3 regions of the Anaerotruncus sp. 1XD42-93 genome follow, and region 1 is predicted to be linked to each of the others. Evidence: predicted binding sites of a transcription regulator. Region 1 holds the regulator's gene; each other region holds the start of a gene.
What was found. Region 1 encodes HrcA, which represses chaperone genes, less so after heat shock. Its sites were predicted from a motif close to TGTTAGCACTCNNNNNNNNNGAGTGCTAACA; they were not measured.
Positions count from the first base shown of each region.

Region 2: D5269_RS01080 (co-chaperone GroES) is a predicted target of HrcA. The motif match lies at 1,677-1,707, and genes of this name have one in related genera.
Region 3: clpB (ATP-dependent chaperone ClpB) is a predicted target of HrcA. The motif match lies at 1,905-1,935, and genes of this name have one in related genera.

Region 1 covers NZ_QZEG01000004.1:12,185-16,424, forward strand. Annotated here, with positions in the region: gene D5269_RS02470 (phosphoenolpyruvate carboxykinase (GTP)) at 1-280, shown strand, start outside; gene D5269_RS18845 (hypothetical protein) at 281-409, shown strand; gene D5269_RS02475 (hypothetical protein) at 541-966, shown strand; gene D5269_RS02480 (HPr family phosphocarrier protein) at 1,100-1,318, opposite strand; gene hrcA (heat-inducible transcriptional repressor HrcA) at 1,585-2,616, shown strand; gene grpE (nucleotide exchange factor GrpE) at 2,665-3,234, shown strand; gene dnaK (molecular chaperone DnaK) at 3,294-4,240, shown strand, end outside.
Region 2 covers NZ_QZEG01000002.1:39,351-43,590, forward strand. Annotated here, with positions in the region: gene clpX (ATP-dependent Clp protease ATP-binding subunit ClpX) at 1-1,257, shown strand, start outside; gene D5269_RS01080 (co-chaperone GroES) at 1,746-2,030, shown strand; gene groL (chaperonin GroEL) at 2,078-3,706, shown strand; gene D5269_RS01090 (MATE family efflux transporter) at 3,839-4,240, shown strand, end outside.
Region 3 covers NZ_QZEG01000062.1:4,221-8,460, reverse strand. Annotated here, with positions in the region: gene D5269_RS15050 (tripartite tricarboxylate transporter substrate-binding protein) at 1-279, opposite strand, end outside; gene D5269_RS15045 (DUF4358 domain-containing protein) at 1,072-1,572, shown strand; gene clpB (ATP-dependent chaperone ClpB) at 1,978-4,240, shown strand, end outside.

The DNA of each region.
Region 1 (4,240 bases):
TGGCGACAACATGCGTGTGCTCAACTGGATCGTTGACCGCTGCGAAGGCAAGGCCGATGCAGTGGAGACCCCGATCGGCTACGAGCCGAAGCCGGAGGATATCGACACCGAAGGGCTTGACATTGATCTCGATACCCTCAAGGGCCTGCTGAATGTCGACAAAGACCTCTGGAAAGAGGAAGCAAAGGGCATCCACGAGTTCTACGCGAAGTTTGGCGACAAGCTGCCCAAGGAGCTCGAGGCTGAGTTGGCAAATCTGGAAGCCAACCTGAACAAATAAATGATGCGGGTGTATCGTGCAAACCCGTGGCGCGGGGTCACTGCGATTGCGCTGGTTGCTGCGGCAGCGGCGATTTCGGTGGTCTACGGGGTTATGGCAGTATTGGTTCTCAATCCGCGCCAGCATTGAATGGAACAGGCGGCCGCTGTTGCGGCCGCCTGTTTTGACTGTTGGGAAAATCTACAGGGGCCCGCTGCCTGGCGGCACAGATGTCAGCCGGCAGCTCATGGGGCGCCTCTTTGAGAAAGGGGACAATCCTTATGCATATCCAAAAAGTAAAGATTGGAGAAAGTACCAGCCGGCAGGGGAATCGGCTTATAGAGCTGCCTTTTCTGATCCTGCTCCTCTTTTTGCCTCTTGCCGAGCTTTATCAGAGCCGAATCCAACTGTCTGCATTCACAACCTCCCTGTCCTTTCAGATGATCGGTATGATGCACCTCGTTTCCCCGCTCCTCTTCCGATTTGGATACCTGTTTTTAGCGGTTGCAAAGGTTCGGTCTTTCCGAAAGAGCCGGTTGGCCCTGACGGCCCTGCTGCTGGCGTTTCTCTCCGCGGCGCTCTGGAACGCTCTTTCTCCGCTGCCGCTGGACTTCCAGATTTCAAGGCCGAATCAGCTTCCTGTCCTGCTCTGCAACTGGGCCTTTTACTGCTACCTGTTTGTCCATTTTTTCAGGGCAGATCCATAAGCGTGCTTGCTGACTATGGAATGCAAAATGAAACAGGCGCATCCAACAGGTCGGTGTGGCCTGTGGGTGCGCCTGACTGTGTATTGGGTTTCGGGTTGCCCGGTCAGAATCCTGGACCGGGCACTGTCCCCACTTATTCCGCCCAACGGTCGATCTGTTTCAGGAAATGGGGGTCCTCGGTCACGACCCGGACCGGTTTGTTATAGTCGAGCGCCATCAGCCCGAGGATCGACTTCGCGTCCGCGATTTTCCCTTCGACTGTGTGCACACCGATGTCCTCCACAGACTGCATCGCCAGATACATGAACTGGCGCAGGTCTTCTGCGGAATGGAGCACAATCTCTTTTACCATGGATAAAACTCTCCTTTCAAAAAGGGTTTTGCTTGCTTTCTTTCCTACGCCTCTATTAAACTACAAATTTTTCTAAAAGTCAATATATACAATTTGATTTTTTTTGTTTATACATATTCACTATAATTAGCACTCGATATAATTGACTGCTAAAAAATATGTAAACATTTCGTGAAGGGTATTGACTTCTGCAAAAAATATGGTACATTATAGTTGTTAGCAATCAATTTACATGAGTGCTAAAGCCTGATGGAAAGGTGACAGCGATGAAGCTGGATATTCGAAAACTGAAGATTCTGACTGCGATTGTAGAGACATATATCGACACCGGCGAGCCGGTCAGCTCGAAAATACTGGCGCAGCAGCTCGGTTTTTCGGTATCGTCCGCTACGATCCGCAACGATATGGCGGCCCTTTTCGAGATGGGCCTTCTGGAACAGCCCCATACCTCGGCGGGGCGGGTTCCCTCCCACCTTGGCTACCGGGTATATGTTGACCAGCTGATGCACTGCAAGCCGCTTTCGGAGGAGGAGCGCCGGGAGATCGACGCACTTTTCAATGTGCGCGATCCTGATCCCGACAAGCTCCTTGAGGATGCGGCGCAGGCGCTCGCGGACTACACCAACTGCGCGACCGTCTCAACGACCATCACCCCAAAGACCGTTCTGGTCAAGCGGGTGGAGATCGTCCCGGCGGGCACGCGGACGGTTGTTGTCCTGGTGATCGCCACCAATGGGGTCATCAAGAACAAGGTCTGCCGGGTCGATTTCCGGGTGACTGGCGAGATCGTCGAGTTCCTCAACCAGTTTGCCAACGGGCGGCTGGTCGGCAGGTCGGTTAACGACATCTCCCAGTGGTATATCAACTCGATCTCGGTCACGCTCGGGGATTACTCCCAGCTCTTTATCCCGGTGCTTGCCACCATCTATGAGCTTTGCCGGGAGATCAACGACGGGCAGTTCTACACCTCGGGCGGCGCAAACCTGCTCAACTACAAGGAGCTGGCGGACATTGCCCGGGACCTGTTAAGCGCGATGGCAAACCGCGAACAGCTGCTTGGTGTGATCGGCTCCAAAAGTGACGCGGTGTTCATCACGATCGGCAAGGAGAACAACCAGAGCGAACTGACCGATACCTCGGTGGTGGTTACCAAATACCGGATTGGGGAGCAGAATTCGGGTGCGATCGGGGTGATCGGGCCGGTGCGGATGGACTATGCAAAATTGATCCCACATCTGGAATATTTTTCGCAGACACTAGGTAAATTATTGGCGGAGACGTTTGAACAGGAGAACTGATCCATCATTTGGATAGAGACAAAACCGTCCGGAAAGGAAGCGAGCAGATTGTCCCAGGAAAACAAACACGAAAAGCTGGACCCGGAGCAGGAACAGACTGTTTTGGACCAGGAGGAAGCGCAGAAAGCGCAGCCGGAGCCGACGGGGGAGCCCAAACCGGAGGAGCCGAAGCCCGAAAAGACCGAACCCCAACTGTTGCAGGAAAAGGTGGACGAACTCAACGACCGGCTTCTGCGTACGATGGCGGAGTACGACAACTTCCGCAAACGCAGCCAGAAGGAAAAGGAGGCCATCTACCCGCAGGCAACTGCGGCGGCGGTGGCGCAGTTTGTCCCGATCCTGGATACCTTCGACCGCGCCCTCTCTGCCCCCTGTGCGGACGAGGAGTTCAAAAAGGGGGTCGAGATGATCCTCCAGAACTTCAAGGATGTGCTGGCCAAGATGGGCGTCGAGGAGTTTGGCGCACCGGGTGAGCAGTTTGACCCGGAATGCCACAATGCGGTGATGCATATTGAGGACGAATCGTTTGCTGAAAACAGCATCGTCGAGGTGTTCCAGAAGGGTTACCGGATCGGCGACCGGGTGGTCCGTCACGCAATGGTCAAGGTTGCAAACTGAACAGGGACAGATTCTAAATGTTGCAGATTATTATTTCGAAATAAATGGAGGACTGAATCATGGGAAAAATCATTGGTATCGACTTAGGTACAACAAATAGCTGTGTATCCGTCATCGAGGCCGGCGAGCCGGTCGTCATCGCAAACGCTGAGGGCGCGCGGACAACCCCTTCGGTTGTCGCGTTCTCCAAAACCGGCGAGCGGATGGTCGGGCAGGTCGCAAAACGTCAGGCGATCACCAACCCGGACCGCACCATCTCCTCGATCAAACGCCATATGGGCACCGATTATAAGGTCTCCATCGACGGCAAGAGCTACACCCCGCAGGAGATCTCCGCAATGGTCCTGCAAAAGCTCCGCGACGACGCGGAAGCCTATCTCGGCGAAAAGGTCACCGAAGCGGTCATCACCGTCCCGGCATACTTCTCGGATGCACAGCGTCAGGCGACCAAGGACGCGGGCAAGATCGCTGGGCTGGATGTCAAACGCATCATCAACGAGCCGACCGCGGCAGCGCTGGCATATGGCGTTGACAAGGAAGAGGATCAGAAGATCATGGTCTACGACCTCGGCGGCGGTACCTTCGATGTTTCGATCATCGAGATGGGCGACGGTGTACAGGAGGTTCTCGCGACCAACGGCGACACCCGTCTGGGCGGCGACGACTTTGACGAGCGGGTCATCAACTACCTCGCGGACGAGTTCAAGCGGGAAAACGGCATCGACCTGCGCAACGATAAGATGGCTATGCAGCGCCTGAAAGAGGCGGCGGAGAAAGCCAAGATTGAGCTCTCCGGCATGACAACCGCGAATGTCAACCTGCCGTTCATCACCGCCGACGCAACTGGTCCGAAGCATCTCGATGTGACCATCTCCCGCGCAAAGTTCAACGAGCTGACCGCCGATCTCGTCGAGCGGACGATGGTCCCGGTCCGTAAGGCGATGGCGGATTCTGGGCTGAAGGTTTCCGACCTCAACAAGGTCCTGCTGGTGGGCGGTTCCACCCG
Region 2 (4,240 bases), on a different contig from region 1:
GCGCAGGTACAGCGTTTGATCGCCGGCCCGGGCGTCTGCATCTGCAACGAATGCGTGGAGCTGTGCCAGAGTGTTTTGGATGACGATGCCCCTCCGCAGCGCTCCAGCCGTCACCAGCGGCCGGAGCAGCAACAGATTACTGTATATAAGCCGCGTGAGATTAAAGAAAAACTGGATGAATATGTGATCGGGCAGGACCAAGCGAAGCGTGCGCTCTCGGTCGCGGTCTATAACCACTATAAGCGCATCTATTTCGGGGACATGGGGGATGTTGAGCTGAACAAGTCGAATATCCTTCTGCTCGGCCCGACAGGCGTGGGCAAAACCCTGCTGGCGCAGACCCTCGCGCGGATGCTCAATGTTCCGTTTGCCATCGCGGATGCAACCACCCTGACCGAAGCGGGCTATGTCGGCGAGGATGTTGAAAACATCCTTCTTCGGCTGCTTCAGGCGGCAGATTATGATGTGGAGCGTGCGCAGAAAGGGATTATCTACATCGACGAGATCGACAAGATCACCCGCAAGAGTGAGAACCCTTCGATCACCCGTGATGTTTCGGGTGAAGGTGTGCAGCAGGCACTGCTGAAAATCCTGGAAGGTACGGTTGCGAACGTCCCGCCCGCAGGAGGGCGGAAGCACCCTCAGCAGGAATTTATCCAAATTGACACAAGGGACATCCTGTTTATCTGCGGCGGCGCGTTCGAGGGGATCGAAAAGATCATCGAACGCCGTACAGATAAGAGTTCCCTCGGGTTTGGATCGACCATCAAAGATGCAAAAGCGATCGACCAGCTGGTGCACCAGGTTACGCCGCAGGATTTGATCCGTTTTGGGATGATTCCCGAAATGATCGGGCGCATCCCGCTGATTACTGTCCTCGAAGCACTCGACCGGGAAGCGTTGGTCCGCATCCTCACCGAGCCCAAAAATTCGATCGTCCGGCAGTATCAGCAGTTCTTCAGGCTGGATAACATCGAGCTGGTTTTTGAACCGGAAGCGTTGGAGGCGGTCGCTGACCGCGCGATCGAACGGAAAACTGGAGCACGCGGCCTGCATGCAATCATGGAGGATGTACTGGGAGATTTGATGTACGAGTCACCTTCGGATCATACCATTAAAAAGATTACGATAACCAAAAACTGCGTGACCGAAGAAGAGAAGCCGGTTTGCGAATTCGATCCGGCCCGGCGTCCGCAGAGGCTCCAGATTACAGCAGCCCGGCGTCCGGTCCGTCCTCGCAGGGACAGCGCTTCTTAGAACCTGTTTAGCACCTAAAGTTTTACTCGATTTTTTTCAAAAAATCGCGGGGTCGAGGGGCAGAGCCCCTGCCGCCGCGCGCACGTGGCGGAATGCTTTATCCTGTGAAGCGCTTTTTTCGGGCGAATTGTCGCGAAGCGGCAAGAGGGGGCTTTTTGCAAGAGAAAAAGCCCCCTGCATAAGCAAATACAAAACAGGTTCTTAAATTCGGAAAATAGAAGTTTGGAAGATAAAAACCGTATTGACGCGGGCTGCGTTAATACGGTTTTTATGGAGTGTAGAATCTGTAGCTTTTTAGAATCGTCTCCTGTTTCCAGAGGATGTACAGGGAAATTGGAAGCGGGATTGTAACAAAACTGTTAAAATTCAGAAAAGATCAAAAAAGGGGGTTGATTTTTAGAAAATTTGTATTATTATAATATTAGCACTCGAGAATAATGAGTGCTAAAGCGAGTTTTCAATTTAATTTTTATATTGGAGGAATTGTAATGACAATCAAACCATTGGCAGACAGAGTTGTCACGAAGATGGTAGAGGCCGAGGAGACCACCAAGAGCGGCATCATCCTCGCAGGTTCGGCGAAAGAGAAACCGGAGATCGCGGAAGTGCTGGCAGTTGGGCCGGGCGGCATGGTGGATGGCAAGGAAGTCACCATGACAGTCAAAGTGGGCGATAAGGTGCTCATGAGCAAATATTCTGGAAGCCAGGTCAAGGTGGACGGGGAAGAATATACCATTCTTCGTCAGGGCGACATCCTCGCGATCGTGGAATAAGCCTGTCTCAGTCAATTTTTTATGGAATGAAAGGAAGATGAACCATTATGGCAAAAGTAATTGCTTACGGCGAGGAAGCCAGAAAGTCGCTTCAGGCCGGTATTGATAAACTCGCGGATACTGTTAAGATTACCCTTGGCCCCAAAGGGCGCAACGTGGTTCTGGATAAGAAGTTCGGCGCCCCGCTGATTACCAATGACGGTGTGACGATCGCGAAAGAGATCGAGCTGGGCGACGCGTTCGAGAATATGGGCGCACAGCTGGTGAAAGAGGTTGCAACCAAGACTAACGACGCAGCCGGCGACGGTACCACCACCGCAACCCTGCTGGCACAGGCGCTCGTCCGCGAGGGAATGAAGAATGTCGCTTCCGGTGCAAACCCGATGATCGTAAAAAAAGGCATGGCGAAAGCTGTGGATGCTGCGGTTGAGGCGATCAAGGAGAATTCCAAGAAGGTCAAAGGCAGCGAGGACATTGCCCGCGTTGGTTCGGTTTCTTCGGGTGACGAGTTTATCGGCAAACTGATTGCGGAAGCGATGGAGAAAGTTTCGGCTGATGGCGTTATCACAATTGAAGAGTCCAAGACCGCCGAGACCTATACCGAGGTAGTCGAAGGAATGCAGTTCGACCGCGGCTACATCACCCCGTATATGGTCACCGATACCGAGAAGATGGAAGCAGTTCTGGATGACGCTTACATCCTGATCACCGACAAGAAGATTTCCAACATCCAGGAAATCCTGCCGTTGCTCGAGCAGGTGGTTCAGGGCGGCAAAAAGCTGTTGATTATCGCTGAGGATGTCGAGGGCGAGGCACTCTCCACCCTGATCGTTAACCGCCTGCGCGGTACCTTCACCTGTGTTGCAGTCAAGGCTCCGGGCTTCGGCGACCGCCGGAAAGATATGCTCCGTGATATTGCGATCCTCACCGGCGGCGAGGTCATCAGCGAGGAGCTGGGTCTCGAACTGAAAGATACCCAGTTCAGCCAGCTCGGACGTGCACGTCAGGTCGTGATCCAGAAAGAGAACACGATCATCGTTGATGGCTCAGGCGACAGCAAGGAGATCAAAGATCGGGTCAACCAGATCCGCGCACAGATCGAAACCACGACCAGCGATTACGACAAAGAGAAGCTGCAGGAGCGCCTGGCAAAACTGGCGGGCGGTGTCGCGGTTATCAAGGTCGGTGCAGCGACTGAGATCGAGATGAAAGAGAAGAAACTCCGCATTGAGGATGCGTTGGCTTCGACCAAGGCGGCCGTAGAGGAAGGCATCGTTGCAGGCGGCGGTATCGCTCCGCTGAACGCGACTGCGGCGGTTGAGAAACTGATCCCGACCCTCGACGGTGACGAGAAAACCGGTGCAAAGATCGTCCTGCGCGCGCTGGAGGAGCCTGTCCGCCAGATCGCTGCGAATGCCGGCATGGAAGGTTCGGTCATCATTGACACGATCAAGCGTTCCGAGAAGGTTGGCTATGGCTTCGATTTCTACAAAGAGACTTACGGCGATATGATCGAACTCGGCATCGTAGATCCGACCAAGGTTACCAGAAGCGCAATCCAGAATGCGGCTTCGGTTGCAGCGATGGTTCTGACCACCGAATCGCTGGTTGCTGACGAGAAAGAGGAGAATCCGGCTCCTGCAATGCCTGCTGGCGGCATGGGCGGCATGTACTGATTTGAGAAAATAAGAGCTTTCGACCCCCTGCATCGTTCTGGTGCAGGGGTTTACTTTTATGATGGATTGTGCTAATATAGAAAAGTTAATCTTGAAATCTGTAGACATGCCATGACAGAAAGGAATGAGAAGATGGAGGCAAGAAAAGAGAACAAGATGGGCACTATGCCGGTTAGCAGGCTGCTCATCAGTATGTCGCTCCCAATCATGATTTCGATGCTGGTGCAGGCGATGTACAACATCGTAGACAGTATTTTTGTGGCGCAGGTGAGCGAGAATGCCCTGACTGCGGTTTCTCTGGCATTTCCGGTTCAAAACCTGATGATCGCGGTATCGGTGGGTACCGGTGTGGGTATCAACTCGCTGCTCTCCCGCAGGCTGGGGGAACGCAATTTCGAGGACGCGAATGCTACCGCGGAAAATGGGCTTGTCCTGGCGGTCATCAGCGCGGCATTGTTTGCCCTGTTTGGCGGGCTGTTTTCAGAGCAGTTCTTCCGGCTGTTTACCCAGACCAAGGAGATTGTCGAGATGGGG
Region 3 (4,240 bases), on a different contig from region 1:
CCCCTCGCCCACGAAAACCAACTCGGTATCATTTGCCTTGGTATCAGCCACCCAGGTATTTACGGTGGCGGCATCTCCCTTGATGGCTTCGGCCACCAGGGTGATGGAGTCGGAATAGCTGGTGGACTTGGTAGCTGCCTGCTGGCTCACCATGGCGGCTACGCCAGAGGGGGCCCAAGGGCAGGTGACCTTCCATGTTGCGGACTTCTGGCCGCAGCCCGCCAGCAAGGTCGTGCACATGGCGACAAGCAGTACGATGCTAAGAATCCTTCTTTTCATAATCTCGCTCCTTTTCCGTAATTAGTCAGATGCGGTTCCTGTTATTTTCTAACATCTGTATAATAGAAATTTAGCATAAAGTTTTTTGGGATTCAACAACTTTTCCTATAATTTTAATAAAGTTGTCTGGTTTTTAGATTAACTGTAGAAACCTGTCTACCTGTTGACATCTGTTTTATATATTCCGTATAAATTTCTCTGCGTGATCTGCTCTGCGACCCTGCTTGCTGTGGTAATATCCAGTACGGTGGACTTGTACGGTATTTCCAACAGCAGATATCAAAATCCCTTTAATATTCCAGGATCAAGAGATACATTATTACATAAACGCGAGGGAATCCAAGTTTTTCAGAGCGTATTTGACGAACCCTTCTTTTTCCGTATTATAGTATATAAATGAGTGCCTTTCATCTGCACGAAAAAACGGGGGTGGACGCCTTGATGCACTCGTATCACTGATTATCTTAGCGCTACCCTAAAACTGCGCTCAATTATAATTTTTGGAAAATAGGCAGTCAACGAAGCAGCTATGAAGTTTGTCGGAAAAGTTTTGCCTTGGGCTTGACATTGGGGTAGTTGGGGCCATGGAGCCGCAGCGCTTCACGCCAAATGCATCTCGTGTGCCAAGCAAACGCAACGTCAGAAATGCTCCAAACATCAATTAAGACTTCATTTTCCACTGTCTGTCCCATTTGGAAAAATTTTTTGTGGGTATGAAGTAAAAACAGATTTTTGGCACACTATATCTATGAAACCCCAGGCGGGACAATTTGGAAAAGGAGCAGATACAAGATGAAAAAGATTATAAGATTGGCGATTGTGTTGCTCTGCATCGGGATGCTTGCGGGATGCGGTTCAAAAGCGGACGGCGGTACAGATGCGGTGCAGATGAAGGATGGAAATACGTTACAGACAGTGGTTGACCGTATTGAAGATGAGGTCGGCATTCAGATGTCTGCGGACATCGACGATCAGTTGTTCACAGACCTGTTTTACATTGATCCGGAAGCCGATGTGGAGGAATATGCGGGTAAGATGGCGATGTCGATGACCAGTGCGGACAATGTCGTAGCAGTCAAAGCAAAGCCGGAATCCCGGCAGAAGGTATTGGACGGACTAAACAAGCGGCTTGCGGATGTGCAGGCATCCTTTGAGCAGTATCTGCCCGATCAGTACGAAAAATCGCAGCGTGGTTTGGTGATCGAAAAAGGGGACTACCTGTTTCTGTTGATCGTGGGAGAAACAAGTGAAGATCAGGAAAAAGCGCAGGAGATCATTACAGAAGCATTTTGATCTAGGCGTTGGGATTCTAATGATGCGTATTTCCAGAGCTGTGGAGCTGTAGCAGTTATAGGAAGCAGTCTCTGGAGGAATGTCTTTTTTCCAGATTCCAAAAAACAAATAAAAGGAGCGCATATCTGCCAGATCGCTGGTTAGACATGCGCTTCTTTTTTATGCTCCGGAGAATATTATTCTGGAAAGACAGGGCAGAATATGCCAGCGGCCTTTTGGCTTCATCAGTATGCTGCAATCGAGTACAAATCTCCTGACAGATGCTTCCGAAGGGATGCATGCAAAAATTCACAATTTGTACTTGATTTTTCTGAAAGGTAGGGTTACAATACAATTAGCACTCGATGTATTAGAGTGCTAATCAAAAAGTTTCCAATACATACCATAAATATGGGAGGGTCGTTTATGAACGCTCAAAAATTTACCCAAAAATCCCTCGAGGCTTTGCAGGCAGCGCAGGATTTTGCAACCGAATACGAGAATATGCAGATTGAGCAGCCGCACCTGCTCGCCGCGCTGACTGCGCAGGAGGACGGCCTTATCGGGCAGATGCTGAAAAAAATGGCTATAGATGCTTCTGCCATGCAGCACGCAGTCAAGACTGAGATCGAGCGGATTCCGCGGGTGAGCGGGCCAGGAAGGGAGCGGGACAAAATTTATGTCTCGCAGGAGGTAGACCGCACACTTATGCAGGCGGAAAAAACCGCCGACCGGATGAAGGATGAGTATGTCTCGGTCGAACATCTGATGCTGGCTCTGCTCGAGACACCCAATGCCGCCCTCAAACGGATATTCCAGCAGTTCGGCATGACGAAGGACGGCTTTTTGCAGGCGCTGGTCAGCGTCCGTGGGAATACCCGCGTGACCTCAGACAGCCCGGAGTCCACCTATGATGCGTTAAAAAAATACGGATCGGACCTGGTCGAGATGGCGCGCAATCAGAAGCTTGACCCGGTGATCGGGCGGGACCACGAGATTCGAAACGTTATCCGCATCCTCTCCCGCAAAACAAAAAACAATCCTGTCCTGATCGGCGAACCGGGTGTTGGCAAGACTGCGATCGCTGAAGGGCTGGCATTGCGGATCGTCCGGGGGGATGTGCCCGAAAACCTGAAGGACCGCACGATCTTTTCGCTCGATATGGGTGCTCTGATTGCAGGGGCAAAGTTCCGCGGTGAGTTCGAGGAACGCCTGAAAGCGGTATTACAGGAGATCAGGAAGAGCGAAGGCCGGATCATCCTGTTTATCGACGAGCTGCATACCATTGTAGGTGCGGGCAAGACCGAAGGCAGCATGGATGCGGGCAACCTGCTCAAGCCGATGCTGGCACGCGGCGAGCTGCACTGTATCGGCGCGACCACCCTCAACGAGTACCGGCAATATATCGAGAAAGACGCGGCGCTCGAGCGTCGGTTTCAGCCGGTGATGGTGCCTGAACCGACGGTGGAGGACACCATTTCGATTCTGCGCGGTTTGAAAGAGCGGTACGAGGTGTTTCATGGGGTGAAAATTCAGGATCAGGCGCTGATCGGGGCGGCGGTACTTTCCAACCGTTACATCTCCGACCGGTTCCTGCCGGATAAGGCGATTGACCTTGTGGACGAGGCGTGTGCGATGATCCGGACCGAGATGGACTCGATGCCGACCGAGTTGGACGACATCTCCCGCAAGATCATGCAGCATGAGATCGAAGAAGCCGCGTTAAAAAAGGAAAAAGACCAGCTTTCACAGGAGCATCTGAAAGAGATCCAGAAGGAGCTTGCCGAGATGCGGGAGCAGTTCAAGGGGATGAAAGCCCGCTGGGAAAATGAAAAAAACGCGATCAGCAAGGTACAGAAGCTGCGGGAGGAGCTGGAACAGGTCAATGCGGACATCGAGAAGGCGGAGCGCGAATACGACCTGAACCGAGCCGCCGAACTGAAATATGGAAAGCTGCCGGGGCTCCAGAAACAGCTCGAAGCGGAGGAACGAATGGCAAGCCAAGCGGAGAAGGATTCCACCCTGCTGCGGGATAAGGTCACCGAAGAGGAGATTGCGCGGATTGTTGGACGGTGGACGGGAATACCGGTCGCCAGATTGATGGAGGGCGAGCGGGACAAACTGCTCAATATGGAAAGCATCCTGCATCAGCGGGTGATCGGGCAGGATGAGGCGGTTACCAAAGTTGCGGAAGCGATTCTGCGGTCACGTGCGGGGATTCAGGACCGCAACCGTCCAATCGGGTCGTTCCTCTTCCTTGGTCCGACCGGTGTGGGCAAGACCGAACTTGCCAAAGCGCTGGCGCAGTCGCTGTTTGACGATGAGAAAAACATCGTCCGGATCGACATGAGCGAGTATATGGAAAAGTACAGCGTGAGCCGGCTGATTGGGGCGCCTCCGGGATACGTCGGCTATGAGGAGGGTGGTCAGCTCACCGAGGCGGTACGACGCAAACCATATGCGGTCGTCCTGTTCGATGAGATCGAGAAGGCGCATCCGGATGTGTTCAACATCCTGCTTCAGGTACTGGACGACGGAAGGATCACCGATTCGCAGGGCCGGACAGTCGATTTCAAAAATACCATCATCATCCTGACCTCAAACCTCGGTTCGCCCTATATTCTGGACGGTATCGACCAGAACGGGCAGATCACCGAGGAGGCGCGGAAGGACGTTGATACCCTGCTCA